Regions from separate parts of the Aneurinibacillus baijiui genome, predicted to be linked through region 4. Evidence: riboswitches for the same ligand, from Rfam matches in the RefSeq annotation. Region 4 holds a riboswitch; each other region holds the start of a gene.

Region 1 (7,547 bases), on a different contig from region 4:
TGTCTTTTGCCACATCGTTCACATCATAGAAATAATCAACACGATGTACCAATGTATTACCATGCGGTTGACCTGCACTCATATTTGTTCCTCCTTATATCCTGGCTGCCTGTTATTGATGCAAGCCGCATTCCGTCTTGCCTGTACCCATCCAGCGTCCGGTCCGCGAATCTTCCCCTTTTTCCACAGGCATAGTACAGTGCTCACATCCAATACTCGGATAGCCTTTATCATGCAGTTCATTGTACGGAAGCTGATATAATTTGATATAATGCCACACATCGTCCCACGTCCAATGAATAAGCGGACACACTTTAATGGAACGAAAACGCCGATCAATGTTTACGAATTGCGTATGCGACCGGGTCGGCGATTGATCACGCCGCAGGCCTGAAAGCCAGGCACGCGCTTCTCCAAGTACTTCTTCTAACGGTGCAAGCTTTCGGATTTTGCAGCACTGATCCGGGTTGCTTTTCCATAATTCTGTTCCATGCAGCCTCGCTTGCTCTTCAAGCGTGATTCCTGGCTCTTTTAGTTCAATACGCAGCGCCGGATACCTTGCTTTCACACACTCAATCAGCTCATACGTCTCTTTGAAATGGACATGCGTATCAAGAAATACGACCTTCGCATCCGGACGCACGCGACTGATCAAATCGATCAGCACCATACCTTCTGCACCAAAGCTGCATGCATAAATTAAGTCATTCCCAAACTCGTTATATGCCCATCTCAATACATCAAGCGCATCTTTATTTTCTAATTGTTCAATAATATTGGCATGGCGCTCAGGCGTCAGTGTTTCATATATAAGCGTTGTATGCAGCACCTAAATTCCTCCTCCTTGATCATGGATGGTGCTTTTCTCTTTACGAATCGTATGGGAGAGGCTTATCGAACCTATCGTAGCAATAAACACGCTGGCAATAACAATTAATACGTAAGGATTAGGTGTAAGCCACAGATTGATCATCACATACGCTACCACAAGCGAAGACACAGGAGAGACAATCCATACTTTGATAATTTGATGAATCACGCCTTTTTGCCAAAGATGAAATCCATTATCTGCTGTACCGACTCCAAGGATGGCACATGTCGTTGCCTGTGTAAGCGGCACAGGAATACCGAATAGCGAAGCAATGATAACAAGCACCCCGCCTGTAAATGATACGGCACTGCCCTGCAGAAGTGATAGGCGGGTAATCTTCTTCCCGTTCGTCTCAAGCACCTTTCCACCTAATAAAATCGCACCGATTGCTACGAATAGACCGCCGATCCATACACCAGTTGATGCTGTGATCAGCCCTGCTCCAACAAGAGGACCTACCGCATTCGCTACATTGTTCATTCCTGCGGAGAATGCTTCAAGAGCACCGCCTGCTACAAGCAAAACGCCAAGCCATCGTCTCCACATACCCGTTCCCGTTAAAGACGGCCACCTCTTCTCAGCCCATTTGATAAGGAGCCCTAGTACATAGGCCATCGCAAACGCTACCAAGGGAACAATAACCCAAAAGGATACGATCACCATCAGCTTATTTAGAAACACCGTCTTATAAGCGAGACCGACTCCAACGATAGAGCCAACCGTTACCTCACTTGTTGAAAGTGGAATGCCGATAAGATTGGCAATAAATAAAGTAAGGGTCGCCGATGCAAGAATAATCACGACCGTCTCTACGTGCAGCACAGAAGAAGGAATGATGCCGCCACTAATTGTTTTTACTACTTCACCACCGCCAAGTACGGCTCCGAGCAAAGCGGCTACTGCAACGATCGTCATCGCCAGACGCTTATTATGGATTGCACCGCCGCCGTATGCCGCTCCCATCGCTGCCGCCGTTCCACTTGCCCCGATATTCATAGCAAAGAACAGAGCAATCGCAATGGCTATATAAGTTAGCACGGCTCGATCACATATCCCCGGCCTGCCTCAGCCGGTTTCTTCTCTACTATAGCCAGCTCTTTAATCGCTTTAGGAGGCAAAAAATGACGTTCAATCTGATTCTGTGCACTGCGAAACGCCTGCTCCTCATCCTTATGGATCACAACAACGGCTGTTCTCGATTCGTCAGTAAAAAGCACGTCAAATCGGTAGATAAACATAGCCATCCATCCCTTCTTCCGTGTTTTCGGATTTTTCTTTTTGCCTTGCCCTACGCTGTTGCAACCGTATCTAGGCTAGCTGCTCAATGGCTGCATTCAGCCTTTCCTGAAACGGTTCAATACCGACGCGCTGCACAAAATCAAAGAAGCGTTCGTTATCCAGTTTAGCTTCGTTATAATAAGCAAGCAGTGGGAGGATAATCCGGTGCAGTTGATCACCCAATACACGGCCTTTTAATTTTTGATTGAATTGCGCATTGGCACCCAATGTACCACCGAGGAAAATATCGAAAGCATCTTTCATTCCCTCTTCTGTCTTGATTAGCGCACCTTGAAAACCGATATCGGCAATTTGCCGCTGACCGCATGAATTCGGACAGCCTACCATATGCATGCGGATCGGCTCCTCCATCTCCACATGATCATCAAGATACGATGCGAGCTGGCGCATCCGCTCTTTCGTCTCTACCAATGCCAGATTACAGAATTCAATACCCGTACATGAGACAGCGAATGCGGTGAAGTGCTGTGGATACGGCGTTAACCGCACTAACACTTCTTCCTGCAGCAGCGCTTCTACCTTCTCATCAGGCACGCCGGTAATAACGATATTCTGTGAATTGCATGTCCGCAGCGAGCCGTTGCCGTATGCATCCGCAAGTCGCGCCAACTCTCGCAGCTCCTGCGCTGACATGCGCCCCACCGGAACCGATAATCCTACATAATTAAGCCCCTCTTGACGCTGTTTGTGCACACCGGTAAAATACCCAGCATTCCAGCCTATCGTTTTGTCGTCACCGCGCGTCTCCAATTCGCCAACCAGTTCTTTTAGCTTTGCAAGAAACCTCTCTATTCCCCAATCAGCTACAAGGAATTTAAGGCGGGCATGGTTACGCTTTTGACGATAACCGTAATCACGAAATATAGTTGTAACACCAACCGCCACTTTGACAACCTCTTCCGGGCGTACAAATACATCCAGCTGCTGAGCAAGATACGGACGAGCCGAGAGACCACCGCCAACCCATACATGAAAACCGATGACTTCTTCATCCTCCATTACTTTTGTCGCCGGCGTAAAGGCAATATCATTAATCTCTGCATGTCCTGCGTTATAGATATTGGCAGAAATCGAGATTTTATATTTGCGCGGCAAATTGGAGAAATCACGATTCAGCAAAAATGTATCGGATAGCTCCGCTACCAGCGGTGTTGTATCCATAAGTTCGTATGGGTCCAGTCCGGCAAGCGGGTTGCCCACAATTGTACGCGGACAATCACCACAAGCCTCAAATGAAGAGAGTCCGACGGATGCAAGACGCGCAAAAATATCCGGTAATTGCTCGACGGTAAGCCAATGAAACTGTACCGCTTGACGAGTTGTAATATCAACAAGATCCTTCCCGTAATCGTGCGCAATGTCCGCTAGAACACGAGCTTGCTCAGCGGACAGATTGCCGGATGGAATCCGCACACGCATCATGAAATGGCCATCCTTTGGCCGCTGCTGATAGACTCCAGCCCACTTAAAGCGATCCATATCATCCGGTGTTATAGAGTCAAAACCAGTTTTGGCATATTCATAAATATCTTCAATAACATCCAAGCCGTCTTTCTCAAGCTTCGCTACCTCGTTTTTATTGAGATTCTCCTTATCCTTTGCCCAGATTGCGTTATAGCTCATTGTTCCTCTCTCCTTTCATATTCGTAAGAAATTTATGCAATGACTACATTGGGGAGCTTCTGTTCATACCAGGCCAGCTTCTCTCGAAGGCGTACTACATCTCCAACAACAATCACGGCGGGAGAGCGAAAACGAGCCTGCTGTACTTGATCCACAATCGTCTCAAGTGTACCGACAAGCGTCTCCTGTTCCTCGCACGTACCCCAACGTACCAGCGCAACAGGCGTATCCTTTGTCTGACCATGTTTGCGAAGATTCTTGACGATATCCCCTAGATTGCCAACCCCCATATAGAACACCAGCGTATGAACAGCTCCAACAAGCTTGCCCCACTCAATTCCTGCCTGATCTTTACCCTCAGCCTTGTGACCGGTAATGAAGGCGACAGACGATGCATAGTCACGGTGCGTAACCGGAATGCCTGCATATGCGGGAGCTGCAATCCCTGAGGTAATACCCGGCACTACTTCATAAACAATCCCCGCTTCGATACAAGCTTCCGCCTCTTCTCCACCGCGTCCAAATATAAACGGATCGCCTCCTTTCAGCCGTACGACCTCTTTTCCTTCCAGTGCCTTCTCGACAATAACCCGGTTGATCTCCGGCTGCGGCAGCGAGTGATGATCAGCCTGCTTACCGCAATAAATGCGCTCTGCCGTATCTTTAGCATAGTCCAATAATTTCGGACTAGCTAAGCGGTCATAGACGACAACATCCGCCTGCTGCAGTAGTTCTACTCCGCGTACAGTTATCAACTTTGGGTCACCTGGTCCTGCTCCCACAAGATATACCTTTCCATATGACACCTTTATTCCTCCTTTATTAATTAATTAAATACATCTGTTTAATCGGTTTAATATATACAAAAAACCCTTCTTTCTGAAGAAGAAGGGCGCATATCATGCTTATAACCCATCTTCTCATCTTCGAGCCGCTGCTCTCTGGAATTGGCACCTAACCGTATTAGGTTGCCGAGACATCATTGGGCCAGTCCCTCCGTCTCTCTAGATAAGAAATGAATTCATATTAATTTAATCAGAATTACTTGATTTATTGGTTTTGATTATATCGTGCTCTATTTCAAATAGCAAGAATTTTTCTGCAAAACATTTACATCAATACAAAAGCAGTATCGAACCAAAAAAGACTTAAAAGTAAGTCTTTTTTGGTTTAAAATTAAAGTATGCAACTAAGTCTACCTTGTTAAAAGCTTATTTTTACAGCCTTCTAGAATTGGCATGCTTGTTGCTTTACTAAATAGACAACGTAAAACTTTTCATTTTGCACAGTACATCTTTGTTACATTATTAAGGAGGTAGCCTCAATGAGTTATAAATTTGCAAATGTAAAAACAGAATTACCGGGTCCAAAAGCTAAGGAAATTCTTGAACGCCGTAAGCAATATGTGCCAAAAGGAATTAGCAACGGAATCCCGACATTCGTAGAAAAAGCACAAGGTGCCATTCTAACTGATGTGGATGGAAACAATTTTATTGATTTTGCGGGTGCGATCGGCACAATCAACGTTGGCCACTGCACACCAGAAGTTGTTGAAGCACTCCATGATCAAATCGATAAATATATCCATACCGGATTTAATGTCATGATGTATGAACCATATATTGAACTGGCAGAACGTCTCGCCAAGCTTGCCCCTGGCAACCATGAAAAGCAAGTTATGTTCTTAAACAGCGGTGCAGAAGCAGTAGAAAATGCAGTGAAAATCGCGCGCAAATATACAAAGCGTCAAGGTGTTGTCGTATTCTCCCGCGGCTTCCACGGCCGAACGCTTCTTACCATGTCCATGACAAGCAAAGTCAAGCCGTATAAATACGAATTCGGTCCGTTTGCTCCAGAAGTATATAAAGCGCCATACCATTACGAATACCGTCGTCCTGAAGGCATGAGTGCTGAACAATACGACGAGTTCATCCTACAAGAGTTCAAGACATTCCTGCTTGGCGACGCGGCACCGGAAACAATCGCTGCGGTAGTGATGGAGCCTGTACAAGGCGAAGGCGGCTTTGTTGTTCCTTCTAAAAAATTCGTACAGGGTGTAGCTGAGATTTGTAAACAGCACGGCATTGTATTTGTAGCAGATGAGATTCAGACTGGCTTCAGCCGTACCGGAAAAATGTTTGCGGTCGAGCATTTTGATGTAGTACCGGATTTGATGACCATCTCCAAATCCATGGGGGCTGGTCTCCCGATCAGCGGCGTCATCGGACGCAAGGAAATTATGGATGCAGCCAATCCAGGCGAGTTGGGCGGAACCTATGCAGGAAGTCCACTGGGATGCCGAGCCGCTCTTGCCGTACTTGATGTAATCGAGAAACAAAATCTAAATGATAAAGCAAGCGTGATCGGTGAGAAAGTCATGGAACGCTTTAACAGCCTCGCAGAGAAATACGATTGCATTGGTGATGTACGTGGTCTTGGTGCTATGTGCGCAATGGAATTTGTAAAAGATAGAGAAACAAAAGAACCAAACAAAGAAATCGTGAGCAAGATTGTAGATGAAGCCAACAAGCGCGGTCTCATTACATTGAGTGCCGGTCTATACAGCAACGTTATGCGTGTATTAATGCCGCTCGTTATTACAGATGAACAGCTCGAAGAAGGGCTGAACATCCTAGAAGAATCCGTCGAAGCCGCCGTCTCGGCTCTGCACGTGCACTAATCCATCCAACAGGAAAGGAGCTTTGATTATGAACGATACATTGCCAAAAAAACCTCTCTATATTGCAGGCACAACAAAAGAAGCAGCTTCTTACAAGCAGCTCCGCTCTCCGCACTCTGGAGAAGTCATTGCAGAAGTTGCGATCGGAACACGGGAAGATATGAAGGCCGCCATCGATTATGCACAAGAAGCAGCTAGCACGATGGCCAAACTTCCTGCGCATAAACGGGCAGACATTCTACAGAACGTCTCTCTTCTTCTTAAGGAAAAGAAAGAAGAAGCGGCGCGCATTCTCGCGCTTGAAGCCGCGAAACCGATTACGGTAGCACGCGGCGAAATCGCGCGCACCATCGAAACCTATCAATTTGCAGCAGATGAAGCGCGGCGCCTGCATGGCGAAACCATTCCTATGGATGCATCAGCCATGGGTGAGAATCGAATTGCCTATACTGTACGTACGCCGCTCGGAATCGTTGGCGCCATTACACCGTTTAACTTCCCGTTCAATCTGGTAGCACATAAGCTAGGACCAGCATTTGCGGCAGGCAACGCTGTGATTTTAAAACCAGCGGATCAGACCCCTCTCTCCTCCTTCTTTATTGCTGATCTATTTGCAGAAGCAGGATTGCCGCAAGGCGCGCTTCAGGTGATTCCAGGGCCGGGCAGCGAAGTAGGCGACGAGATGGTATGTGATGACCGTGTCAAGATGATTACATTCACCGGCAGCCCTGAAGTCGGTAAAACGATTCGTGCCAAAGCTGGCTTAAAACGGGTTGTGCTTGAGCTTGGTTCTAATTCCGGTTTAATTATTGACGAGGGATTTGACATTGACCGGATTATCAAGCGAACCGTAACAGGAGCCTTTACCTTCATGGGGCAGGTGTGTATTTCTCTGCAGCGCATCTATGTACATCATTCGTTGTATGATACTTTTGTAGAGAAATTCGTTGCAGAAACACAAAACTTGCGCATCGGCGATCCACTGGACGAGACGACCGATATCGCAGCGCTCATCTCACAAAAAGATGTAGAGCGCATCACGTCCTGGATCGAGGAAGCAGAATCTCTTGGCGC
Region 2 (7,547 bases), on a different contig from region 4:
CGGTCATCTGCCAGGCAAAAAGGTAACAGAAAAAGTAGCCGCTGCGCGGAACGCTACACTTGGTTCAGATCTGATCTCTCCTTCGAATAACCACGATATTTATTCGATCGAGGACCTAGCACAGATCATTACTGAATTAAAAACCGCCAACAATGAAGCAAAGGTATGTGTCAAAGTTCCGATCGTACCAAATATCGGTACCATCGCTGTCGGTGTCGCTAAGGCAGGCGCTGACTACATCACATTAAGCGGATTTGATGGCGGTACGGGCGCAGCACGGGTGCATGCTCTGCAACACGTTGGTCTCCCAGTAGAAATTGGTGTAAAAGCTGCACATACAGCACTCATCGAAGCAGGACTTCGTGATAAAGTAGAAGTATGGGCCGATGGCGGCATCAAGAGCGGTCACGATGTTGTGAAGATGATCCTGCTTGGCGCAAACCGAATCGGATTTGGCACACTTGCTATGCTGGCAGTGGGCTGCACAACGTGCCGCGGCTGCCATCTCGATACATGCCATGTAGGAATCGCTACACAAATCGAATCCGTAGAAGAAGCAAAAGAGCATGGACTGCGCCGCTTTGTACCACGCGTCTTCGATATTGCAATCGATAACCTCAAGCGTCTGTTCACAGAATTAGGAACAGAAGTCAAGCGCATTACAGCTGAGCTTGGATTCGAGCGAACACAAGATATGGTCGGACGTGCCGATCTGCTTATCCAGACACGCGGTCAAGAACAGATGGATTTAACGTCCCTGCTCTCACCTGCGCCATTCCCGCTAGATGAGCCAGCACGCGCCGCCTCCAAAGTCCTCATAGCAGTAGGAGCTGAAGGATATGAGGAGAGTGATCGCTATGCTTCGCCTCATGCGCCGATTCATGAGACATTCACCAATGTACTCAGCGATCAGCGCGTTCTTGGCAGCCGCTATTCCGGCGCCCGTGTTAAACCGCATCTAGACGGAAGCTACGTTGATCTGCCTGAGGTTTCACTTACATTTAAGAATGGAAGTGTGCCGGGAAACGGACTCGCAGCCTTCAATGCAGAGGGCGTATCCATTCGTGTACACGGCGGTGCACAGGATGGGGTTGGTAAGACCGGGTTTGGCGGACGCGTTATGATTATGAAATCACCTAATGCCAATCGCCAGTTTATCAATGGTTCTGTGGGCAAAAGCTTCTGCTATGGAGCACAGAAAGGTCTCTATATTGTGCAGGGGAACGCGGATGCCCGCGCCTGCATTCGCCTCTCTGGGGCTGATGTAATTATCGGCGGTGAACTTCAAGAGCCGATCAATGATACGTTAGGCGGCATCGGCGCTCGTGCCAACATCAAAGGCTTTGCATTTGAGTATATGACAAACGGCCGTGCAATCGTGTTAGGTGACCCCGGTCCATGGATTTGTTCCGGTATGACAGGCGGCACCATATACCTGCGGCTACAGCCGGAGATGGGGCTTGACCAAGCTGCCATCGAACGACGTATTGCAAAAGCCGCAAAGGTTACACTTGCCCCGTTGAGTCATAAAGGCAAAGAAGACATTAACTTCCTGCTCGGCGAATACATTGCCGAACTAGAAGCGAGCGGCCAACAAGACAAAGCCGTTCTCATTGAGGAACTTAAGGATCAGGCGGAGCAGCACTTTATTATGGTGTCTCCAATCAAAGAACAGGCCGATCCGTCTATCGCTACTGAATAATCTATTGCGTATAATTTTCACCTGCAGCTCCCAATTTGCAGTGTGAGTACCACCTATATCGGCAGCCGTCCTCCTCCCAGGGACGGCTGCTTTATTTGTTGATTTTTTTTAAAACCGTGGTATTATACATTATTAGCAAAGCTACTTATGGAGGTATTATGCGCGTCGGAGCACGTATTCTAAAGACAGGAATTGCCTTAATTCTGGCATTGCTTGTCTGTCAGTGGTTCGATCTTGAACCGCCTGTACTTGCGGCGATTGCCGCAACATTAAGCATTCAGCCGACAGTATACCGGACGCTGAAGCATTTACGGGAACAGATGGAAGCGAATTTTATCGGTGCAGCCCTTGGCGTAACCGCTACGTATTTTCTAGGAGCCCAGCCGTTAATTGTTGGTATCGTGGTAATGCTGGTCATTGTGATCAATCTTCGGCTCAAGTTTGAGAATAGCCTTGCACTTAGCATCGTAACTGTCATTGCTGTAATGGAGACATCAACGGGAAATTATCTCTATTTTGCGGGCAATCGGTTTCTTTTGACTGTTATTGGTGTATTCTCAGCAGCACTTGTAAACGCGATATTCATCCCGCCCCGTTATGAGCATAAGCTCTTCGGAGAAATATCAGAAACCGGGGATAAATTCTCTGTGCTCATGCGGACATTAATTCACAATGAAATGGAAGAGAAGGTTTTCCGGGAAGAAAAAGAGAAGATCAAGACTAACTTTAAGACCATTGATCAGCTCTATGATCTATATAAAGAGGAAATCACGAAGCTTAGAAAAGTTACGTATTCAAGCCAGAAGAAGCTCGTTATCTTCAGACAAATGATCATTGTTCTCTATAAAGAGATGGATATGCTGCGTACATTTGAACGCCATATTTACTCTTCCTTTAAGCCTGGACATCACCTATTTCCGCTCATTCAACAACAGCTTGAAGTACTGACGGAATATCATAAAAACATCCTGCTCACCTATGATGGGATTTTAAAAACACGGGAAGATTGGCACCTACCGGAAGAAATCACAGAAGAAAATACCCGAATGCTCGATGAGTTTATGCGGCTTTATCCACTGGTTAAAAATACGCCTCAAGAAGAAGACGACGGGCAGTGGGGCCACTTATTCCCTGTAGTTGCGGAAATTCTCGAATATGCCAATCAGCTTGAACGGCTCAGCAAGCTGGTGCACACTTTTCACCATCATCAGGGAGAAGACGAATAAAACCTATTGACATACTAATAATTTAAAACTATGATTATACACAGACAATTTCATTTTCTTCTTATCATGAGAAGGCTGAGGGACTGGCCCGATGAAGCCCGGCAACCTGCTTGAACCGTCATAGGTGAAGAGCAAGGTGCTAATTCCTGCAGAATGAATCATTCATTCTGGAAGATAAGATCGTGAAGTTCACTTTTTTTGAACGTACCGCTCTCTTTCTTTCAGAAGGAGAGCGTTTTTGTTTTCTTGGAAAGGGTGAAAAACATGAGCGAATTCATTACGGTTTATTATCAAACAGAGGCGAAAAATTTATATAAAAAAGCGGAAAGCATCGCTGTAGGCATGACCGTAGGCAGTTGGACCGATCTGCCGCTTGCACGGCAGGAAATGCTGGCTGCCTACCTCGGCACAGTGGGAGATGTAATCATAAAGGATGAAAAAGACGGGATACAGCGAGGGATCATATCGGTCTGCTATCCGGTTCGCAACATCACACCTGATATCCCTGCTCTCTTAACTACCGTATTCGGCAAATTATCTATGGACGGAAAAATCAGGCTGCTAGACATCGACTTCCCCCCTTCCCTACTCTCGCAATTTCCCGGACCTGCATTCGGTATCGCCGGAATACGGGAGCAGCTCAATGTACATGATCGTCCACTGCTGATGAGCATCTTCAAGTCCTGCCTCGGACTTCCGCTCGGCGAATTAGAAACACAATTTGCCGCACAAGTTGAAGGTGGTGTCGATCTCATAAAAGATGATGAAATCTTCTTCGTAGAGGATAAGGCACCGCTTGCAGAACGGCTCGCTGCATATAATCGTATTATCAAAGCAGCAGATCGTCCCGTGCTGTATGCGGCTAATCTTACCGGACCGGTTCATCAATTAGTCGATAGAGCCAAATACGCAATCGACTATGGAGCCAATTGCCTGCTTATAAATGTGCTGCCGTATGGCTTCGACATCCTGCACCGGCTCGCAGCAGACCCGGATGTTACTGTACCGCTCATGGCACATCCTGCAATGGCTTCAATTCCAACATCTAGCTAAACATATCGCAGGACAACAGGCTGTACAACAACAGTCGTTAACCTATCGGGCCGCAGGACATATATAAATAAACATATTATAGAACGAATATTCGGAAGAAGGGGGAAATACTATGGCTTATATTACATTTTTAGAGACGAAAGAACAACTTGTGAAAGGAAATGAAGTAAGGGAGTTCTTGAAGAGCCAGGATGTTATCTATGAAAAATGGGGTGTGGACCGCTTAGATGAAAACTTACGGGAGAATTACTCCCCATCAGCTGAAGAAAAACAGCAAATTATCGACTCCTTCCGCACAGAAATCGCCGATCTGAGCGCAAGACGCGGCTATCAGACTGAGGACATCATCGTCCTGTCGGAACAGACACCAAATCTCGATGGGCTGCTGGACAAATTTAGAGAAGAGCATCATCACACCGATGACGAGGTACGCTTCTGCGTGGATGGGCATGGCATCTTCACTCTAAAAGGAATTGATGGGCGCTATTTCGACGTTGTGATGGAACCGGGAGATCTGATCTCAGTGCCAGCCTATACTCGGCATTGGTTTACGTTATGTGAAGATCGTAAAATCAAATGCATTCGTATCTTTGTCACACCGGCCGGTTGGGAGGCAATTTATGATGAAACTGCCGCATCCTCAAACTAATCGAAAACAGAAAGGGAGCAGCTCTACAGGCTCCTCCCTCTCCATTTCCATACTTCAATATCTCCAGTTCACGAATCGGCCCTGTGACAATAACACCTCTTATCTCGATTCAGTCACCTCAGCACCATCCAGATTCTGCACTGTGAACAGTCTATAGTACGCACCCTGCCGATTCATCAGGTCCTGATGCGTGCCCTCTTCCTTGATCTGTCCATCCTCAATCAGCACAATCTTATCCGCATGAGTAATTGTAGACAGACGGTGAGCGACGATAAATGTCGTTCGATTATGCGCCAGTCGATCCAGCGACTGCTGAATGAGATGCTCAGACTCAAGATCAAGTGCCGAAGTCGCCTCGTCAAGAATAAGGATACCCGGATTTTTCAAGAATACGCGAGCAATCGCAATACGCTGCTTCTGTCCACCGGACAACTTCACACCGCGCTCTCCAATCTCGGTATCGTATCCATTCGTAAGTTCCATAATAAAGTCATGCGCATTGGCCGCTTTGGCCGCTTCAATCACTTCTTCTTCGCTCGCCTCTGGAGTCCCCATAAGGATATTCTCGCGGATAGAATCGCTGAACAGAATATTATCCTGCAGCACCATACCGATCTGGCTGCGCAGGCTCTTCATTGTTACATCACGCACATCATAGCCGTCAATGCGCAGCATTCCTTCCCTCACATCATAAAAACGGGGAATAAGGCTGATAAGCGAAGATTTCCCTCCCCCGCTTGCTCCAACCAGCGCAACCGTCTTACCCGGTTCAACCGTCAGATTGATTCCTTTTAATACGTCTTCTCCTTCTGATAAATAGCGAAAACGAACATTCTCGAACACGACCCGTCCTTCAAGCTGGGGCAACTCGCGCGCGTTCGGCTTATCCGTCACATCATACGGTTCATCCATGAATTCAAATACACGATCCATTGATGCCAACGCCTGCGTAAGCGTGGTTGACGAATTAACCAGACGACGCAGCGGTGCATATAAACGGTCCAGATACGCATAGAATGCAATCAGCGAACCTACTGTTAGATCCCCTTGAATAACCTGATATCCGGCAACCGCAATTACACAGAGCGGCGCAATATCAGTAATCGTATTCACAGCAGCAAATGTTTTGGCATTCCAACTCGTATGCTCAAGCGCCCGCGATAAAAAATTCTTATTGCGTTCATCGAATTGACCCTGCTCATGTTCTTCAAGCGCAAAGCTTTTAATAACGGGTACTCCCTGTACTCGTTCGTGCAAATGCGCCTGCAACGTTGCCAGCGCTTGCGAACGCACCCGTGTCAAATGGCGCAGCTTAGAGTAGAAATACTTCACTGAAAATCCATAGAGCGGAAACATACAGATGGAGACCAGTGTAAGCCAACCGTCCAGCGAAAACATAATGGCAAGCGCGATAAACAGCGTAATTAAATCCAACCAAATATTCATAAGACCCGTATCTACAAAACTCTTCGTCTGCTCCACATCATTAATGACACGAGAGATGACCTCACCTGCACGATGATTGTGGAAATAACGAAGCGACAGTCGCTGAATATGATCAAATGCCCGATTTCTAATATCATATAGCACCGAATTCGAAACCGATTGTGCCAAATACTGCCGCCAATACTCAATGGGCCAACGCACAACAGTAAACAGCAAAAACACAATGCCCATTACATATAGCAATTCTTTAATCTTATCATCCGGCGATATGTTCGCCGGGAGAATATCATCCACCACATACTTTAACAAGAGCGGCATAATAAGCGGTATTCCGAATTTTAAAATACCAATCACAATAGTCAGCGCAATTTTCTTTCGGTACGGCTTGACAAATATCAGGTACCTTCGTATGCTGCCCACATTCTCAGCTCCCTTCTGCGCCACTTACGATTGAATAAAAAACTCCCTTTCGTCGCGAAAAGGAGTCTCACTGATTTCGTAAATGCAAGTATCGTTCATACCAGCGCTCAACAAAGCCCGGGTGAAAAGGTCCCCTTCTCTCTTGTATCCAGGTAACGACTTCCTGCACTCCCTTATATACCATATCCACGACATCTTGAGGATATTGCATTTGTCGGCTGTGCAGTGCAAACTCTTCCTTATCCAGAATGGTGTAGCTCATATCTGGATAGACCTTCACATCAAGGTCATAGTCTATGTACGTCACCAAGTCATTGCGTAAAGAAAACGGAGAGCCTATATTGCAGTAATAATAAATGCCATCGGTTCGGATCATTGCAATCGTATTAAACCATTGTCCACGACCAAACGTACATATGGCTGGTTCGCGCGTTCGCCACTCCCGTCCATCCGATTCGGTGACTCGGACATTGTCGTTCCCACCGATTAGGACAGCGTCACTCAGATGCAGCAGCAGGGTTTTATCCCATGAGCGGTGAAATAATTGATTATGCTTATAGCTTTCGATGCGAAACGGGGTTCCGGGTGACGTCATCACGCTCTCCTTCCTTCTCATAATAATATATACGCACACTCCTTCACGCTCATTTTCTTCTTGGCGCGAAAGAAATGAGCGCCGTTTACTCTATATCTATATCCGTATCTGTATGAAGCATTAATTTCTTGGACAATGTAATATATTCCTTTACTTCATACCCAAGCTGCTGGTAGAAAGGAAGCACCTTCTTATTATCCTGATTTACCATAATAAATACTCTTGTTACGCCTCTTTCTTCAAATCGCTTCTCAAGCGCTTCTACCAGCTTACGTCCAATGCCCATCCCCTGCAGTTCAGGATTTACGGCGAGCCGGTAAAAATAGCCGCGTGTTCCGTCAATGGTTCCGACGATAACACCAGCGACTTCTCCTTCATGTTCTGCAATCATAACCAGGTCGCTATCCCAGGCAAGCTGCTTGGCCAGAGCATCGAGGGTCTCCGTTTCCGTCTGTT
Region 3 (7,547 bases), on a different contig from region 4:
CAAATAGCTGAATATCCGGTTCGGTTCAAACGCCAGTAGCTTGCCGTATACATGTACTGTATCGTCACCCTCCGGTCCCGGGCCTACGTATGCCAGCTCGTCTCCGACCTGAAAGGTCGAGCGAATGGTGCAGCCGTACATCGTCTGTGAGACCCCCTCATCCGAAATGAGAACGTTCCACACGTCCTGGGGTGGGACTGCGATATAATACTCATAACTCAAGTCCATGCGTATGCCTCCTGTATGGTGCGAGATTTGGAATTGTAAAGAGATGTTCTGGCTGTTACTCTTACTATAAGAAAAAAGTGGAAAGCTGTATTGTAAAAACGCGACAGGAGGGCTGCTTATGAAAAACGAGCAGAATAAGCTGCCAAAAGGGCTGCTTCATCCGACGGCTAACGAAAAGAAATTCTCGCTAAAAAGATTTGGTCCTTCCTCTGATGCGGGCTATTTCATACAGCATTATTGGATCGTCAGATGGAATCTGCCGGATCAAACCTCTCATCTTCAAACGCTGATTCCTTACCCCAACGTCAATCTTGTTTTTGAAAAACACCGCACCCGGATTTACGGTGTGGCAAAATCAATATCTACTCATCTGCTGGAAGGGTATGGGTGGGTGATCGGCATAAAATTTAAGCCCGGGGGATTCTATCCGTTTTTCCAAAAGTCTGTATCCGAATTGACCGATCGTTCTCTTTGTGTGGAGGAAGTGCTCGAAAGTGACAGCGTTTCTCTTGAGGAAGCGATTCTTTCACAGCCGGATGACGAACAGATGGTGAGCCGGGTGGAAGCCTTTATACTGGAGCATCTGCCTGAGCGGGACGCGAATGTGGAGCTTGTTAGTAATCTCGTCAGCACGATTCAAAATGATCGAACAATCAGTAAGGTAGAGGATGTAGTCCGTATAACCGGGATCAACAAGCGAATGCTGCAGCGGTTGTTTGAGCGCTATGTCGGAGTCGGACCCAAGTCGGTCATTCAGCGCTATCGGCTCCATGAAGCAGCCGCACTGATCGACGAGGGGACTGTAACGGATTGGCTGGATCTATCAGCAGCGCTCGGTTATTACGATCATTCGCATTTCATCAGAGATTTTCGATTGATTGTGGGCTTGTCACCGGAAGAGTATCGAGAGAAAAGGAGTAAATAATGAATAGTTTTCTTGTGTTTACCGTCTTCTTCACAGGAGCCGTGGTTTTGCTGATTGGCATTATTATCGGGAAGATGCTCAGCAAAAAAGAAATACCGGATAGCTACTATACTCCTTTTGATCATATTACCGCTCAGTCTGCTGTTGAATTTCATGAAGAAAAAGAAGAAAAGGAAGAAGAAGACGGCCAGGGTGATGATAAGGAGAAAAATAACCGCAGCAAGAAATGATATGTATGTTCTATTGCGGCATCGTTTTCAAAAAGGCATTGCACTGCATTTTCAGAACGACGGTATCGTCCTGATTCGATGCCGTGAATTGCAACGTCAGCAGACCTCTTTTTCCGCTGGAAGAGCGTTTTTGACCGACAACTTCCACCTCGGTGTATAGCCGATCCCCTGGGCGTACCGGAGCGGGCCACTGCAGATGATCCAATCCGGTTCCGCCGAGGATTTCTGTGCTGAATCGGTTGCTCTGTACCCATTTATTCCAAATTACGCTTGCGGTGTGAAGACCGGATGCGATGATGCCTTTAAACGGACCGTTTTCAGCAAATTCGCTATCGATATGAATCGGCTGCGGGTCATATTTACGGGCGAATTCATCGATTTCCTCAGCGGTAATAAGTACGGCATCCAATGTGAAACGCTGGCCGATTTCAAACTGTTCAAAATACATAGGCAAAAACTCCTTTTACGCTTATCATAGCTGTGGGGCTTTATCTAGTCAATTTTGTAGGATATAAAATAGTCAGATAGGGGAGAGGACATATGGTAATTGGAGAAATTGGTGAGATCATTCGATATCCAATCAAGTCATTTCAAGGGGAGAGCGTTCAAAATACAACAATAGAGTCCTATGGTTTATATGGCGATCGCAGTCATGCTTTCCTCGATCTGACAAGACCGGGGAAGTTCCTGACGGCGACCCAGCTTCCAGAAATGGTCGCATACCGCGCTCGGTTTACCGGACCGGAAAGCACAGAGAGGTTTCCTGATATTATGGTTACAACTCCAAATGAGGAGACGTATATGTGGGGGAGTGATGCCCTCCGGAAGAGGCTTGCGGAGGCATCAGGTAGAGAGCTTTCGGCGATTCAGTATGCGCCGCACCACGTTCCAATCGGTGCCATCGAGGAAGAACACCTTTTACTGACGACAGATGCATCGCTCGCCAAGCTAGAAGAGCTTTGGGGCGAGCGGGCAGATAACCGTCGTTTTCGCCCCAATATTTGCCTATCCCTTTATGAGCCGATTCCTTTTCTTGAAGAGACATGGTTTGGCAAGCATCTAATCGTAGGAGAAGCAGAGATCATAGTCAAGCGGCACTGTGAACGGTGTATGATTATCACGATTGATCCGGATACAGGCGACAGGTCGCCCTCCCTTTTGAAAACAGTAGCACAGCAAAGAAGCAATTATTTTGGTGTGTATGCATCCGTACAGCGAACCGGAAAAATTAGCGTAGGTGATAAAATTTATCTTGCTGATGATATGTAATATCCCTATCCGGCTGCTTCTTAGCGGACCGTGAAGATAAATACACCCCCGTGAAAATAATGAGAAGACCGATGATAAGGTTTGGAGTAATCGGCTCATTTAATAAGAGATAGCCCCACACCATGGCGGTTACCGGAATAACGTAAGTGACAGTGCTTGCAAATTCCGGTCCACCGCGCATCATCAAATCATAATAGAGAAGGTGAGCAATGCCGGAGCCGAAGCATCCAAGTCCGATGACAGCAAAAATAGAAAGAGGATCGAGCAGCAGCATAGGAGTGAGGGGCTCTGTTATAAGCATTCCCACAATACCTGCGACCGCGCCGAACAGCAGGGAGTAAAACGTGATCGCCAGCACGCTGATGCCGGATAAGAACCGCTTCGTATAGTGCGAAGCAAAACCATAGCTTAACGTTGCCAGTACCATGGTTCCGACACCAATGAAGCGTTGTCCCAACAGGTCTCCAATCTGGAAATTCATCAATGTTACAATACCGAAAAAACCAACGAAAATACCGACCCACTGTTTTTTGGTAAGCGTGGCCGAAAACAGTAAAAAACCGAGCAATCCTGTCCAAAGCGGTGTCGTCGCATTAAGCACGGAGGCGGTGCTGCTGTCTATTTGGGTTTCGCTTAGCGAGATCATTCCCCAGGGGAAGGCTGCATTACAAATTCCCACTACCGCTATAGATCCCCAGGGCAGCTTTGTAGGAAATTCCCTCCGCTTCCACCAAACCGCTGGCAAAAGAATAAGAGCACCGGCCAGACACCGCAAAAACACGGTTCCCCATACGCCCGCAGGCTCAAGCAACCACTTCATAAACACAAATGATAATCCCCAGATAAAGCTAAGGCCGAGTAAAGTGCTGTATAAACGAATCATCTTCTTGCTCCTTTTCACAAAATTTCTTTCATTATGAAATAATTTCGCTGCAGGGTCTTTTCATATCTTGCTTTTTTATTTTATCAACTTATAATGTAAGTAAGTACTTGCATTAAGGAGAGTGTTGATGGAAAAGGATATACAGGATACAAGAGAGAGAATTTTGCAGGCGGCTACTGCCTTGATGAAGGTGCACGGCTTTAAAGGGGTGACAACCAAAGCAATCGCTGGTGAGGCAGGCGTCAATGAGGTTACACTATTTCGTCATTTCGGCAGCAAAAAAGCGATTCTTGAAGCAATTATCAAACAGTGGACGTTAGACCGCAGTGTGCTGGAGCAGGTAAAGCAGCAGATTTCGTGGGAGCTTGAAAAGGATTTGCATTTATTTGCATCCGCTTACCAGAAGTTTGTCCGTGAGCATCAAGAAATCATTATGATTATCATCAAAGAGATCAGCTCCTTTCCGGGGCTTGATGAGAAGTGGGCTGCGGTGCCGGGATTGCTGAAGCAGCTTCTGCTTGAATATCTGCAAGAGATGCAGGCGAGAGAAGAGATTATAGATACGAATCTAGAGGCACAGGCTCTGGCATTTTTATGGATGAACATGGGGATGTTTATGTCGCAGCGTCTTCTAGGAGAAAGAATGATGTCTATGCAGCCGGAGGAATTCCTGGATGCGAGCATTCATACTTTTGTGCGCGGACTTCAGCGGTAAAAGAGGAGGATGAGGGGATGCTGCTCGATAGCATTAATATGTATACATGGATTTGGCTGTTTCTCATTGTGTTCATGCTGCATGATTTTGAAGAAATTATTACCGTGGAGACATGGCTTACCAAAAACAAAACGAAGGTGCTTCATCGGTTTCCCTCGCTTGTCACACGGTATCAAGCAGTGTTTGAACGACGGTTTGCCATGAAGACAGCGCAATTTTCGTTTGCGGTGGCCTGGATTTTTGTCCTTCTCTCGGTGATTACGTTTTATACGAGCCAGACACTAGCGTATGGTGGCTCTTTCCTGTTTTATGTTGCTGCCCTGCACGTATTGTTCGGCAATGTGTGGACGCATGTAATCCAGAGTGTGGTGCTGCGCGGGTATACACCGGGCGTAGTAACGGCAGTCATACTCGCTCTTCCATACACTCTATATATGTACAGCCGCCTGCTTGCAGAAGGGTATATTACATGGTCGCTAATCTGGATTGCCGTTCCTTTAAGCATTGTGCTGCTTCCGGTTGTTTTCTTCGGCTTACTTCTTGGGCGCAAGTGCATTTCATAGGAGGTTGGAGATGGGCTTTATTTTTTTGATTGCCTTTGGCATTGGATTGTTTGGTTTGGGCTGTCTGATTGTTGGCGGGTACTTGGTTCATCGAGCCTTACGGAAAAAGAACTGGCTGCCCTGTCTTGGTACAGTCTTATTATGGTGGATCGCCTGGGAATGTCTCTCGTTTTTCTGGGAGATCTACATCGGTGTACGAAATTTTACGCCATAAGAAGGTACAGCGAAACGAAAACAGCCGGTTCCTAGCGGAACCGACTGTTTTTTACTCTGCTATGGGGTGGTGCTATTCAGTAGTGAAGCGGTTTCTGGCGTGCGTTCCAATCGCCAGCGCAGTAAACCCTCCGTTCAACGCAAGCCCTATTCTTTCCTTCAAAGTCGCTGATAAGTATGCCATACTTCCTCAGTCCCTTCTGTTAGGAGTGTACTAGCTTGTACTTTTATATTACCCCCTGTCTACGCAAATAAAACATAAAAAGAAAAAAGTGAAGGTATTTCTTTAATTTTCCTATTCGTTATTGACTTTTAAAGTCGTAGCGATGTTTAATAGTAAATAAACTTTATAGCATTCTTATCAAGAGAGGCAGAGGGACTGGCCCGAGGAAGCCTCAGCAACAGACTTTGGAAGTACTGTGCTAACTCCAGAAGCATGCAGGCTGAAGATAAGAAGAGTCATTTAATGTGATACTGGCACCTCTTCTCATTTTGGTAGGAAGGGGTTTTTTAGTATAAAAAATATAGTGGGGTGAGCGGTATGTCAAACGATGTAATGAACGCATTGAAGCTGCTAAAAGAAAAGGAGTGGGTGGATTTAACCCATACATTCGGTCCGGATTCACCGCATTTTTCGGCATTTCCTTCCGCTGAATTCAAGACATTATTTACGCACGATGATGGATTCTTTGCACAAAGCTTTACATTTGCGGGACAGTATGGCACTCATCTTGACGCACCGATTCATTTTGTCAGAAATACACGATATCTAGATGAACTGGGATTAAAGGAGCTGGTTCTGCCGCTCGTTGTGATTGATAAATCAAAGGAAGCGGAAAAAAATCATGATTTTACCCTGACGGTGGACGATATTGTGACATTTGAAGAGGAATACGGAAGGATTGACGAGGGGACATTTGTTGCTCTGCGTACCGACTGGAGCAAGCGCTGGCCTGATAAGGAAGCTTTTGAAAATAAGGATACGGACGGTAATAACCATGCGCCTGGCTGGTCGGTGGAAGCGTTAACCTTTTTATTTGAAGAAAGAAAAGTAAAAGCAATAGGCCATGAAACATTTGATACGGACTCGGCTGTTGATTTTCAAAAGAACGGGTCGCTTCTAGGAGAGTATTATGTATTGGAACAGGATACATATCAGGTGGAATTGTTAACGAATTTAGACAAGGTACCGGCAAAAGGGGCAGTGATTTTTAATATTGTTCCCAAACCGAAGAAAGCATCAGGGTTTCCGGTGCGTTCCTTTGCGGTGCTGCCATAGAGCGGTGAAGTAGGTGAAAAAAGGATTTTGCAATACAAAATACGAAATATAGTTGTACATGGAATCAAAATTTTGGAAAGCGGGGGATGGGTGTGATTCATGATGTGGGGGAGTTTGCGAAGTTTTTGGATGGCGTGCGTAAACGCACCATGCAGTATGTTGGCACAGTTCCAAATTCGATTCTGGAATGGAAGCCGGCGGAAGGAAAGTTTTCGACAGGGGATATTCTGCGCCATCTGGGTTCCTCTCAACTCATGTTTTTATCTGTATTGGAGCACGGGGAATGGAACTACCCCGGTCATGACAGTAGTAAAGGAGAAGATATAGAAGGAATTACTCGCTACCTTGAAGCCTGTCATAGCCAACTGATGAACGGATTGTCGGCTTTAGGAAATGAGCTGTTGGCAAAAAAAGTGCCTACACTGCATGGACATGAGGTAAGCTCGTGGAGGATTATGATGGCATTGGTAGAGCATGAGATGCATCATCGGGGCCAGCTCTCAACATACCTTCAAATGAATGGCATCGAGCCGCCGCAAATTTTTGGCCTAAAAATTGAACAGGTTCAAAAAGGATAGTGTCTTATAGGAAAGAACGACCATCATATTGTTGAGAAAGTCATTGCTTAAGCCAGGTATACTTACTGGATAAAACGACAAGGGATATTGTTGTTGTATATTTAATTGATGCGCTGTAATGATGAACTTCCTTATCCCTAATTTTTTCTTCTTATCAAACCCATGATAACAAACAAATCAGTGTATAAACAGAATGCATGAAAGTCCCAACATAGTTGAAGACCCAACGTCAATCATCTCATCTTAGAAAGTAGGTGAAGTGAGTATAATTAATGTTTACCTAAGCTCTCTATTAAATTAACTATAGTTACAACGACAGCAAATACGATGGCCATACTGAAATAAAGAAGCCAGGTTTTCATTTTAAAATAAAGGTACGTGTCTTTCTTAGATCGTACATCGTATAGGAAAAACAGGAATGCAGCAGAGAAAATAATGATCGTATATTTTAGTAAATTGTAACAAAACATTTCTATTATTATCATTATGGATTTTCCTTTGAGAAAAGATACTATACGTTAACACGCCTGTTTAGTATCCGTTTATGGATACTAAGGATTTGGTGATGATTCACCATGGATCCTATTGGATCATCAGCACCCTTGATACGTTAATTCGACTTTAGATAACAAGGTTCCTTTTATGTAATGGATTATTTAGCAGA
Region 4 (7,547 bases):
ATGAAGCAGCGGCTCGGCACCGAATTTGGCTTTCATGAGCGAGCCGAGCGCCATATTGCTCATACGTGTCGTAGCGAGAGAATTATCAGCGAGAGTAATCGCGTCCGCACCGGCATCCCGCAACGCTTCTGTACCTTTTAGGAATTTGTCCGTATCAAGATCGCGTGGTGGATCTAATTCTACGATAACAGTATGCCGCTGTCTTACGGTATCCACAATTCCTACCGGAGGGGCAGGTGAAGCGACACGAATCGGTGTCATCTCTTCTTGTTCCACTGTAATTACAGGGTTGATGCGTGGAAGCGGCTCGCGCTCCGCAAGCACTTGTGCCATCATGCGAATATGTTCCGGGGTCGTACCACAGCAGCCGCCGATCAATCGTGCGCCCTGTGCGCGGAACCGAAGCGCGCTCTCACCAAAATATTGAGGAACCGAAGCATAAGAATATTCCCCATCCGACATCGCAAGCCGGCCTGCATTTGGGAATACGGACAGCGGAGTATCAGTCGGAATTACTGCATTCTCAATCGAGCGCAGAACCTCGGCCGGACCCATTCGGCAGTTCAATCCAACCACATCGGCTCCCGCTTTCGTAAGCGCAGCAAACGCCCGGGTCAGCGTATGGCCATCCCTGGTACGCCCGACTTCAATCGTTGCCAATTGCGTAATGATGGGAAGATCTGTTAAGGGGCGGATCGCATCAAGCGCCAGCAGCAGTTCATCCACATCAAGAAAGGTTTCCAAAAGAATCGCATCCACTCCGCCTGCAAGCAGGGCAGAAGCCTGCTCCTCATATTGCTCTCCATATGTGCCGATCTCTTCGCTATTCCGTACTCTTCCTCCATTAATCGAACCGATGCCGCCGACCACATAGGCATCATCGCCGACCGCTTCCCTGGCGACACGTACCGCAGCTTGATTGATTCTTGCTACTTTTTCCTGCAGCCCATGGCGGGAGAGCGCATCGCGATGCGCCCCGTACGTATTCGTCTGAATGAAGCGAGCACCGGCATCATAATAAGCACGATGTACCGTGCCTATGATCTCTGGATTCGACAAATTCAGCTCCTCATAACAGACACCGATCGGCACACCAAGCTGATACAGCCATGTTGCCATGGCACCGTCTCCAATCAACAGGTGGTCGTTAAGGTATGTCTTCAAATTTTCCTTTGGCATGGCTACTCCTCCCTTCCTCTATTGGCCGACATTGAAATATCTCGCTTCCGGATGGGAGAATACCATAGCTGAGACGGAAGCTTCCGGTTCCATCATGCAGCCCTCGGTCAGCTGCACGCCGATGTCATCCGGCTTCAACAGATCAAACAACAATTCCTGATCTTCAAGATTCGGGCAGGCGGGGTAGCCAAATGATACCCGTATCCCTTGATAACGAGCCCCAAAACGTTCAAGCATCGTCATCTCTGCCGGGTCCGGGAATCCCCATGTATCACGCAAGATATGGTGGACACGCTCCGCAAACGCTTCGGCCAACTCCAGCGCCAGCGCTTGCAGTACATGGGAACGAAGATAGTCTCCTGCTTCCTTCCACTCCTCCGCCTTCTCACGTACCCCATGACCTGCGGTAACGACAAGAAAGGCAACATAATCCATTACACCGCTCTCCACCGGTTTGACAAAGTCGGCCAGACAAAGATACGGCGCTTCTTTCTGTCGCGGAAACGAAAATGTCTGACGAATCTTGCTGTGATCTTTTGGATCATAGATATAAATATCATTTCCTCTGGACTGAGCCGGGAAGAAGCGGTATATGCCATGTGCAGTCAACAGACCCGTGTCCTTCGCCTCTGCCAGCAGCTCATCCACAACTTCTTTTAGCTCTGTCGTCTTCTTATCTTGCTGTGCAAGCAATGCATCGACATTGCCGCGTATACCAAGGTGCTTGCCGAGAAGCATACGCAGGTTTACATATGGCTGCAGATGAGCCAGCGGATAATCACGCAGCACGTGCCGCTCTAGATCCGGCGGCAAAAAGACCGGAACATCTGTGCTAACCGATGAGCGCGGAAGAACACCTGTCTCTTCAGTAGCTTTGACTACTTCAACGGCAACAGCAACCTGCTTCACTTCTTTTGCTTTCTTCAACTCTTCTTCTATTTCCGCCCGTTTTTCCGGATTAACCAGCTTGTTAGCCATCTCAAGACCGTTCATCGCATCTTTGGAATACAGCACGAGCCCTTCATATTCGGGCGCAATTCGATTCTCGGTAAACTTACGGGTCAATGCAGCACCGCCAACAAGAATCGGAACTTCAATACCGGCTACTTTCAAATCCTGCGCCGTTGTGATCATCTGCTGCGCCGATTTAACGAGTAAGCCGGATAGACCAATAATGTCCGGCATTTCCTTGCGACAGGCCTCAATCAACTGCTCTGGCGGAACTTTGATGCCGAGATTAATGATCTTATAGCCGTTGTTGCCCAGAATAATTTCGACCAGGTTTTTCCCGATGTCATGCACATCACCTTTTACGGTGGCAAGCATCACCACTCCTTTAGCCGATGATTCTGTCTTCTCCATATGCGGTTCTAGGTAGGCAACGGATGCTTTCATGACTTCAGCGCTCTGCAATACTTCGGCAACGATCAATTGATTATCATTGAACAAGCGTCCTACCTCATCCATACCATTCATCAGCGGCCCATTGATAATGTCAAGCGGCGCATATATACCAAGTGCCTCTTCAAGATCTGGAAGTAACCCTTCCTTCGTTCCTTCAACAACATAACGGGCAAGCCTTTCTTCTAGTGTGAGGTTCGATACTTCTTCGTTTTTCTCTATTTTTTTCTCCCGGTAAAAGGCGGTAAATGTCGCCAACGCCTCATCCGTTGTCTCAAACAACAGCGTTTCGGAAAGCCTTCGCTCTTCATCTGAAATCGAAGCGAAGCGCTGCAGCTTCTCCGTATTTACAATCGCATAATCGAGGCCGGCTTTGGTGCAGTGATATAAGTACACAGCATTCAGCACCTCCCGTCCTGCCGGGGGCAATCCGAACGATACGTTACTCACACCTAGAATGGTCTGGCACTCCGGCAGCTTTTCTTTGATCAGGCGAATGCCCTCTACCGTCTCTTTGGCTGAACCAATATACGCCTCATCCCCTGTTCCTACGGGAAATACCAGCGGATCAAAAATCAGGTCACGTGGAGAAAGACCGTACTTCCCTACCAGCAGATCATAAGAACGTGCCGCCACCTCAAGCTTTCTCTCTTTCGTTACCGCCATCCCCTTCTCATCAATCGTGCCAACAACTACGGCCCCGCCGAACTTCCGCAAAAGCGGTGCTACCTCAGCGAAGCGTTCTTCTCCGTCCTCTAGATTAATGGAATTAATGATCGCTTTACCTTGTGAATACTTCAATGCTAACGCGATGACATTCGGATCGGTAGAGTCAATCATCAGCGGTACTTTTACTTTGCGTACAACAAACTTCAGAAAGGATTCCATATCCTCCACTTCATCCCGATCCGGGTCTGCAAGACAAATATCAATCACATGGGCGCCCTTCTTTACCTGAGCACGCGCAACCTCTGAGGCCTCTTCATACTTGCCTTCCTTAATCAAATCACGGAATTTCTTTGAGCCGATAACGTTCGTACGCTCTCCGACCATCAATGGGCGGTTATCCTCCTCAAGATAGACCGGTTCGATGCCGGATACGGCATGAGTGTGCAGACCCTGTGCAACACGCGGTTTATACGCTTGAAGCGCTTCGGCAATGGCGCGGATATGGTCCGGCGTTGTACCGCAGCAGCCGCCCGCCACATTAATCCAGCCTTGTTCGGCGAATCCGGCCAGTTTGGCCGCCAGTGCCTGCGGCGATTCATGATAGTGTCCGTCTTCATCCGGCAGACCGGCATTCGGATAACAGCTAACTGCACAGCTCGCCATGCCGGACAGTGTACGAATATGATCGCGCATGAACTCGGGTCCTGTCGCACAGTTTAATCCGACTGAAACCGGTTGAAGATGCTCTAATGAAATATAGAATGCTTCGATATTCTGACCAGCAAGCGTCGTACCCATCGGCTCAATCGTACCGGAGATCATCACCGGTACCTTGCGTCCGGCCGCTTCGAATGCATGCTGAATTCCAATCCCACCAGCCTTCACATTAAGCGTATCCTGTGCCGTCTCTAAGAGAAGAACATCGACACCGCCCTCAATCAGCGCAAGTGCCTGTTCATAGTACGTCTCGATTAATTCTTCAAACGTTACGCCGCCTGTCACCGATAATGTCTTGGTCGTCGGGCCGATTGAGCCAGCCGCATAGCGAGGCCAGTCAAGTGTTGAATACGCATCGACCGCTTCACGCGCTAACTTGGCAGCGGCTAGATTAATCTCTCTTGAACGGTCCTGCACATCATATTCCGCAAGTACGATCGAGGTAGCGCCGAAGGTATTCGTTTCGATAATATCTGCACCTGCTTCCAGGTACGTGTCATGAATGCTGCGGATAAGATCCGGGCGTGTAAGATTAAGTATCTCATTACAGCCTTCATAATGCTCTCCGCCGAAATCTTCCGGGCCAAGGTTCGCCTGCTGCAGCATTGTACCCATCGCTCCATCAATTACCAGAATTTTCTGCTTTAACTGTGTCTCTATTGGCAGTTTCTTCAGTGCTGTTTCATTCATTCTTATCATCCCTTCCGACTCCAATTTTCTATATATAATAAAAAAAGACCCCCTGAAAGAAGGAAGGTCTCTGAGTTCAATAAAAATCAGCGCACTCCTTATCTCCCAGGAAAAAATCCTGCTGGAATTGGCACCGTGTACACGTACATACCGGTTGCCGGGCTTCATCGGGCCAGTCCCTCAGCCTACTCTTGATAAGAAACGATATAAGTTTTCATTTTTCTTATTATTGATCAATGAATGAAAAGAGTCAATAGATAATTATATTGTTCGTACAATTACAATATTTGTCCGCTGCTGTAAATTTACTTCATACGGAGAAGATACAGGTGTACCATCTTTCTCTTCAACAATGCGTACGATCGGCCTGTGAACAGCTTTTGGATCAACAGAAGAGACAACACCCACCTGTCCCGTATTCAAGACTACAGTAGATGAAACCGGATACACGGCAATGTGCTTGACGAACAACCGCACCAATTCAAGATTAAATAACGAATTCCCAGCGGCAAATAAGTATTCTGTCGCTTCATTCGGCGTATAATGCTGGCGATACGAACGGTGTGATGTGAGTGCATCATACACATCTGCCATGCCAACTATCTGCGCATATTCATGAATTTGATTATTCTGCAATTTTCGCGGATATCCTGATCCATCATATCGCTCATGATGCTGAAGCGCACAATGTGCGGATAATAATGAGATGTCATACTGATAGCGCAACAGGTTGAACCCTTCTTCCGTATGCTTCTCCACCCGCATCTTCTCTTCTGGATTCAGCGCGGTCTTTTTGTTCCATAATTCTTTGGGAAGCATCGTCATTCCAATATCAAACAGCAGAGCCCCTACTCCCAAATCAACCAATTGATCACGATTATATCCCTTAGCAAGCCCGATAATTCCTGCAAGCACCGCTACATTTACAGAGTGATGAAACAAATATCCATCAAGTGAATGTAGATTTACCAGATTCACCAGCACTTCTTTTCGTCCGCTCAAATCGCCTAGAATATTACCGAATACATCGCGGAATGTCTTTCCCATATCCGGTATAGAGGTTCTTCCCTTTACTTTCGGTTGATCCATTAGTCCTGTCATTGTCTTGTAGACGGTTTCGACCGCTTTGCGCCGTGTTGTATCGTCAATCACGTCCTCTGGTATGATATCGTCCGTATGCTTATCTTCAATATATACGGTATCAATTCCCATGTCTTTTAAGCGCTCAATGTATCGCTGACTAAGCTCAAGGCCTGTACCGAGCAGGACATGACCCGTCTCTGAGAGGATCGTTTTCGCTATCTTATCTCCTGGTTTTACGGAGCTAATATGTAATTTTTTCACGTAGCAAACCCTACTTTCCTGAACTTTTCTGTCTGAAACTTTCTACCCTATCAAATTGTAGCACAGGTATTTAGGTTTATTACCAAAAACTTATAACAAAAAAAACCATCCCTATGAATAAAGGATGGTCTTCTACCATGCTATATCTTAGTCAGGACGAGCCCAAGCAGGGCCGTACATATTCCATATACCTGATAGGGTCTTAGTTTTTCTTTAAACAGGTAGTATCCCATCAGGATAACGACCAAGCAATTCAGGCTCACTACCGGAAAGACGATGCTTGCAATACCGGTCTGCAGCGCATAAAAGTAGCAGCTGAAGCCGACTACGCTCAATACGCCTACCAGACTTCCGATCTTCGCTTCTTTTAGGCGAATTGGCTCCCGGCCTAATCCTATCGCCAAATACAAGCTGCCCCCTCCATACATGGCTAAAAGCATATCCATCGAACTAATATGTAGCTGCGAGGACTGCTTCATTAGTATTCCAAGTATGCCAAAAGAAAAGAATGCGAAGGCAACACGTCCAAGCCATGGCAAGTAATTTGTATTGCTTTTGGAACCGGGCGTATATTGAATGACCATTGCCGATCCCATCATGCATAGAATACCAATCCAGTGAAGAAAAGGAATTTGTTCATGAAAAATGACGCCCGCTGCAAGTACCGGGAAGATTGCATTGGCTGCAATCAAAGGTGACGTGAGGCTAGCTGGCCCTTTTTCAAACGCTCTTGCCATCTGAATATTGCCGTTCGCGTTCAAGACCCCGATCAGACTTCCAAGCAGAATGGAGGTAAGATTCGGGTGCAGCGTGTGCGAAAGTAAACCCGCACTTAAAATGATTAAAAATGCAATGAAATAAAAGAAAAATTGAATGTTAACCTTGGAAAAACCGCGAGAGGTGCTCCACTTTATAATCGTATTGTTGACGCCAAAACACACCGCAGTAATCAAGGCTGCAAAAAGCCACATACTCCTATACCTTCTTTGCCTTCAAAATTTTGTCTTACTCTGCCGGTCCTACTATTGTTCGTCAAACTGCGAAAGCTGTACTTCATATGTATATACCTGTTCAGCACATACGCGCTGAACCGTCACTTCCGTCTTATCATCGGCCGCCTCCGCGAGCCGGATGATCACATGCTGCTTCTCCTCTGTCTGGCCGCATGCTTCAATCAGCCATGTCAGCGCCTCTTCCGTAAGCGGAAGACCTACGACTTCTCCTGTTGCCGTAGGTACATGCAAAAGCTTCTTGTTGTCAACAAATCCACGTACTGATTCTATTAGCACTTCCATCTGCAGAGGGGTAAGAGTCAATTCATATGTTTGTTCCATCCCGATCCTCCTTGTTTAAAAAGTGTACATCCAGGGTTGAGAAGCATATAGACTACATGCCAGATGACTGCCCTGTCTATTTTAACATGCTCCCCATTCTTTTTGCCGCCACAATGACATATGGCAGATTGTCCTTCATCCTCTCTAAAGTCAGACGGTTGGATGGGCCTGATACGGACAATGCCGCGACTAGCTGTCCCCTTCGGTTAAACA

The links. A riboswitch is a leader RNA that binds a small molecule or an ion and turns the genes downstream of it on or off. The one in region 4 is predicted to bind S-adenosylmethionine.
Region 1: another riboswitch for S-adenosylmethionine. It lies ahead of cobA (uroporphyrinogen-III C-methyltransferase); the one in region 4 lies ahead of metH (methionine synthase).
Region 2: another riboswitch for S-adenosylmethionine. It lies ahead of AB3351_RS14015 (RuBisCO large subunit C-terminal-like domain-containing protein); the one in region 4 lies ahead of metH (methionine synthase).
Region 3: another riboswitch for S-adenosylmethionine. It lies ahead of AB3351_RS04420 (cyclase family protein); the one in region 4 lies ahead of metH (methionine synthase).

Annotation. Positions count from the first base shown of each region.
Region 1 covers NZ_JBFTXJ020000007.1:39,875-47,421, forward strand. The annotation lists gene sat (sulfate adenylyltransferase) at 1-82, opposite strand, end outside; gene AB3351_RS14150 (phosphoadenylyl-sulfate reductase) at 113-829, opposite strand; gene AB3351_RS14155 (inorganic phosphate transporter) at 830-1,909, opposite strand; gene AB3351_RS14160 (DUF3906 family protein) at 1,903-2,115, opposite strand; gene AB3351_RS14165 (nitrite/sulfite reductase) at 2,180-3,793, opposite strand; gene cobA (uroporphyrinogen-III C-methyltransferase) at 3,826-4,599, opposite strand; SAM riboswitch class I at 4,711-4,808, opposite strand; gene gabT (4-aminobutyrate--2-oxoglutarate transaminase) at 5,118-6,473, shown strand; gene AB3351_RS14180 (aldehyde dehydrogenase family protein) at 6,502-7,547, shown strand, end outside.
Region 2 covers NZ_JBFTXJ020000007.1:14,340-21,886, forward strand. The annotation lists gene AB3351_RS14005 (glutamate synthase-related protein) at 1-1,702, shown strand, start outside; gene AB3351_RS14010 (FUSC family protein) at 1,861-2,928, shown strand; SAM riboswitch class I at 2,987-3,109, shown strand; gene AB3351_RS14015 (RuBisCO large subunit C-terminal-like domain-containing protein) at 3,193-3,981, shown strand; gene AB3351_RS14020 (1,2-dihydroxy-3-keto-5-methylthiopentene dioxygenase) at 4,094-4,630, shown strand; gene AB3351_RS14025 (ABC transporter ATP-binding protein) at 4,730-6,496, opposite strand; gene AB3351_RS14030 (DUF402 domain-containing protein) at 6,564-7,094, opposite strand; gene AB3351_RS14035 (GNAT family N-acetyltransferase) at 7,177-7,547, opposite strand, start outside.
Region 3 covers NZ_JBFTXJ020000002.1:231,800-239,346, forward strand. The annotation lists gene AB3351_RS04375 (SRPBCC family protein) at 1-228, opposite strand, end outside; gene AB3351_RS04380 (DUF6597 domain-containing transcriptional factor) at 347-1,153, shown strand; gene AB3351_RS04385 (DUF3951 domain-containing protein) at 1,153-1,383, shown strand; gene AB3351_RS04390 (MaoC/PaaZ C-terminal domain-containing protein) at 1,394-1,831, opposite strand; gene AB3351_RS04395 (MOSC domain-containing protein) at 1,924-2,652, shown strand; gene AB3351_RS04400 (DMT family transporter) at 2,612-3,535, opposite strand; gene AB3351_RS04405 (TetR/AcrR family transcriptional regulator) at 3,663-4,250, shown strand; gene AB3351_RS04410 (HXXEE domain-containing protein) at 4,268-4,813, shown strand; gene AB3351_RS04415 (hypothetical protein) at 4,824-5,027, shown strand; SAM riboswitch class I at 5,382-5,482, shown strand; gene AB3351_RS04420 (cyclase family protein) at 5,568-6,305, shown strand; gene AB3351_RS04425 (DinB family protein) at 6,398-6,883, shown strand.
Region 4 covers NZ_JBFTXJ020000015.1:33,200-40,746, forward strand. The annotation lists gene AB3351_RS20260 (bifunctional homocysteine S-methyltransferase/methylenetetrahydrofolate reductase) at 1-1,179, opposite strand, end outside; gene metH (methionine synthase) at 1,198-4,656, opposite strand; SAM riboswitch class I at 4,752-4,857, opposite strand; gene AB3351_RS20270 (HD-GYP domain-containing protein) at 4,918-6,000, opposite strand; gene AB3351_RS20275 (EamA family transporter) at 6,141-6,971, opposite strand; gene AB3351_RS20280 (hypothetical protein) at 7,023-7,334, opposite strand; gene AB3351_RS20285 (IclR family transcriptional regulator) at 7,411-7,547, opposite strand, start outside.